2 regions of the Exiguobacterium sp. s133 genome follow, and region 1 is predicted to be linked to the other one. Evidence: riboswitches for the same ligand, from Rfam matches in the RefSeq annotation. Region 1 holds a riboswitch; the other holds the start of a gene.
What was found. A riboswitch is a leader RNA that binds a small molecule or an ion and turns the genes downstream of it on or off. The one in region 1 is predicted to bind lysine.
Positions count from the first base shown of each region.

Region 2: linked by a shared signal. The riboswitch ahead of KNP96_RS09985 (Na+/H+ antiporter NhaC family protein) and the one ahead of KNP96_RS11465 (amino acid permease) in region 1 are both predicted to bind lysine.

Region 1 covers NZ_JACSMK010000008.1:52,450-54,658, reverse strand. The annotation lists gene KNP96_RS11465 (amino acid permease) at 1-766, opposite strand, end outside; lysine riboswitch at 879-1,063, opposite strand; gene KNP96_RS11460 (MarR family winged helix-turn-helix transcriptional regulator) at 1,235-1,690, shown strand; gene KNP96_RS11455 (GGDEF domain-containing protein) at 1,847-2,209, shown strand, end outside.
Region 2 covers NZ_JACSMK010000006.1:103,822-106,030, forward strand. The annotation lists gene KNP96_RS09980 (type I phosphomannose isomerase catalytic subunit) at 1-642, shown strand, start outside; lysine riboswitch at 752-927, shown strand; gene KNP96_RS09985 (Na+/H+ antiporter NhaC family protein) at 1,032-2,209, shown strand, end outside.

The sequences.
Region 1 (2,209 bases):
ATAAAATCCGCCAAAACACCTGTTTAACTGCTTTCGGGACATTTTTTTCCGGATCTTCCGACTCGCCTGCTGCGATTCCGACGAGCTCCGTCCCTTGAAAGCTAAAACCTGCGACAAGAATGATACCGATGACAGCTGGAATCCCTCCGACAAACGGTGCATCACCTAAGCCAAAGTTTTTGAACCCTGCTGGTGGCTCCGAAGTAAAGATACCAAAAATCATCGCGACTCCTACACCAAGAAACACGATGACCGTGACGACTTTAATCATCGCAAACCAGTACTCGGCTTCACCGAATCCTTTGACCGAAAAATAATTTAATCCAATCATTAAAAGTAAAAACAGCGCGCTAAAATAGACGCCCGGAATGTTCGGGAACCAGTAATGCATGACGATTTGTGCTGCGACGAGCTCGACGGCAATCGTGACGGCCCAGTTGTACCAATAGTTCCATCCTAAGGCGAATCCGAATGAAGGGTCGACGAACTTCGTCCCGTACGTCGAGAATGATCCTGCGACCGGCATATAGGCGGCCATCTCCCCAAGGCTCGTCATCAAGAAGTAGACCATCAATCCGACGATTGTATAAGAAAGTAACGCACCACCCGGTCCTGCCGCTGCAACAGAGGCACCTGACGCGATGAATAAACCGGTCCCAATCGCTCCGCCAATTGCAATCATCGACATATGCCGGGCTTGAAGCCCTCGTTGTAGCCCTTCTGCTGTGGAATCGAGGGGTTGTTGTTGCTGTTGTAAATTGTTCATGTCTGTCGCTTCTCTCTTTTTATAATTTTTGAGAGGGCGTAAAAAAGCGCCCTCACCTTCCAAGAGGAAGATGAGAACGCAACATATCGATGATGCGTCTCATTCTACCGTCGTGAAAGATAGCTCCCCATAAACCGCAAACGGTTCATGACAGTATTAGACCTGTTTGATCTAATCCCAATCGCTGACTTTCAAAGTAGTCTACGATTTCGGCAATTCTTCCTTTTGAGCTATTTCATCTGCCGCTTGACGACATCCGTAACCCGACTCATAAGAATCGCAACCTCCATCCCACTGGTTGAGTGAGAACTAATTAAGTTGATTTACTAATTCATTACTTCGACATAGTACATAATATGTTTCTTGTTTGTCAATTTATATTTTTGAATCCTACCGTGCTCATAGTAAAATTCCGATATTTTTAGTACACTAAATGGTAGAAGGTAGTACAGAAAGGATGTTGCTCAGATGGGACAAGAACAACATGACCAATTGACATATCGATTAGAAGAACAAATGCGCGTGATTCTCCGGACGTTGCGCCGTGAGTTGAATCAACTGTTTGAAGGTACTGCCACGCGAAGTGAATTCTTCATCTTACGTAGCTTATCTGAAAACGGCCCCCAGCGTCCGACATTACTCGCGGAACAGTTCGAACTTGCGACAAGTCAGGTCACCGCTTTGACAGATAAACTTTATAAGACCGGTTTTGTGACACGGACACGTTCGACGGAAGATCGTCGTTCAATCGTCCTTGCCTTGACTGACGAGGGAGAGGCCGCTTTTCGGAATCTCGAAGTCGTCCGTCGCAAATATCTTCAGGAGCGATTCGGCACTTTGTCTGAAGAGGAACTGAACGTGATGATCCATGTATTTGATAAAATCCTCGCGACAATGGATGAAGAAGTCGTCTCATCCAATTAATAAATTAAAAATCAAGAGAAGGACAGAGGTTTTATTCTGTTTTTCTTTTTTTATTCTAAACATTCAGACCTCCTATACCGTTAGTAGAACGAGTATACTCAAAGTATATAATTGGAAGTATACTGCAGGGGGAGTTGGGAGGATTTGTTGTCTATTATGAATAACTTCATCATAAATTTTTGTCTCTTATTCACGACGATCACGCTTTTATTTTTACCTTTTCGAAATCAACCAAGAATTACACCAAAATCAAAGCTTGAATCACGCCTTATTTTAGGTTGTGTAGCTGGTGCAATTGCTGTACTCCTCATGTTCAACAGCATTCAAATTGATATTGCCCGGATTGACTTACGTATCATTCCTGTCGCGATTGCCACATTATTTGGCGGATTGCCTAGTGCCTTCATCACGGGAGTCATGATTATCGGAACGCGTTTTTTAATTACACCTGCTGATCAAATCGAAGGAGCGATTCTCGCTTCCGTCATCATGATTTTATTCATTTTGACAATTGGCATA
Region 2 (2,209 bases), on a different contig from region 1:
TTGTCACCTCCGAACCTGCCGGGTTGGGACGATGTAAATTTAGTTCGCCCGTTAGAAGAGTTCTTCAACATCCCGGTTTCCCTTGAAAATGATGCAAATGCCGCCGCGCTCGGCGAAGCATTGTTCGGGGCAGGACAAGACTATACATCCATCTATTACATGACAGTCAGTACAGGAATCGGTGGTGGATATGTCTATCAAAAGACGTTGATTCGAGGCGCACACGGATATGCTGGTGAAATCGGAAATACGATCATCGATGCTTCTGGACCGGAACATCACGTCTTGAACAAAGGCTCACTCGAAGGATTAGCAAGCGGTACGGCTCTTCAGACGCGGGCTGATTCATTAAATGAATCTTCTATTGCACAACTTCTTGGCAATACACAGGAAAGGCTTCGTTTCGTAAATCATTTAGCAACAGGCGTAGCGAACATCATTCACACACTTGATCCGGAAGCCGTCATCATCGGTGGCGGTGTTACGGCTTCCGCCGATTTATTTTGGGAAGAGCTCTTACAAGCCGTCAATGCCCGTCTCTACCCGACGTTACGTCAAAAAACAATCATTCGCTTAGCTGCATTGGAAGGAAATGCCGGTGTCATCGGTGCTGCCCATTTAAATCGGATGAACGCCGAATAACTTCATTGTTCCTTTTGAACAGACTTTACTACTTTTTTTAAAAACAGACTTGAAACTTTTTTCTGAAATATGATAAGGTTTTCTTATTAAAAGAATATGACTATTCTATCGATGAGGTAGAGGCGCGGTCTTAATGAGTATTTGATCTGAGGATGACAACGAGGACGATCAAGGAAAGGTAATGCTGCCGAAGTATCGTCAAGTGTCTGACTTGATGGTACTGGTCGAATTGGGAAATACCCGTTCGATTGCCATACGTGTTTTGTATGGAGCGCTCCAATTCGGCTAAGAAAGACGCATCCAGCAAGGGTGTCGGCTTTGTTGCCGGTGCCCTTGCTTTTTTATATGCAATGGGTCTCATCTTCTAAAAAAAGAGGAGGAACCACACAATGGTCAATTATTCAGATTCAATCGTTGCGCTCATTCCAGCTGTCATTGCAATCGCACTTGCAATCGTGACGCGCAAAGTCGTTATTTCACTTGGTGTCGGTATTTTGATTGGTGCTTTATTGCTGCATAGCTTTAATCCAATCGATACGGTCGTCTATCTCGGCAAAAACATCTTTAGTCTATTTTGGGCGGATGGGGCGTTAAATGAATGGAACGTCTTATTACTCATCTTCTTACTATTACTCGGTGTTCTATCGACGCTTATCCAAACATCGGGCGGTGCACATGCCTTCGGTGAATGGGCAACAACACACGTCAAGACAGCGCGCGGCGCTCGCCTCGCAGCATTTGGTTTAGGTATTTTAATCTTCATCGATGATTACTTCAACAGTCTTGCTGTCGGGAATGTCAGTCGTCCGTTAACGGACCGTCGTGGCGTCTCGCGGGCAAAACTTGCGTATATTATTGACTCGACGGCTGCTCCAGTCTGTGTCATCAGCCCGCTTTCAAGTTGGGGAGCGTTCATCATCTCGATCATCGCTGGTATCTTAACGACACATTCGATTACGGAGTATTCCGCATTCAGTGCTTTCATGATGATCGTGCCACTCAACTTCTATGCGATTTTCGCTCTATTGCTGACGCTTTACATCGCGTACACAGGGATTGCGGTCGGACCGATGCGGACGCATGAACTTCGTGCATTAAAAGGTGAACTTTTCGATGCAAGTAAAGGAACACCGATGGGGATGGCAGAGGAAGTCAAAGAACACGAAGGTGGAAAAGTACGTGACCTCGTCGTTCCGATTATCGTTCTCGTCATTGCAACAGTTTCCGCATTACTCTTTACCGGTGCTCAGGCACTCGCTGCTGACAATCGTGCATTTACGTTGATTGGTGCATTTGAAGCGACAGACGTAACACGTTCACTCGTTGCTGGTGTCGTCATCAGTTTAGTCGTTGCTTTCCTGATGTTGATTGGTCGGAAAATCCCGGCGCGCGAATACGGACACAGCATCTGGGCTGGGATGAAATCCATGTGGCCTGCTGTCGTCATCTTATTATTCGCTTGGACAATCATCGCTGTTATCGGTGACATGAAAACAGGTGAGTACTTAGCAAGCTTCGTCAGTAAGTCGATTTCTGCTTCGTACCTCCCCTTCTTATTGTTCTTGAT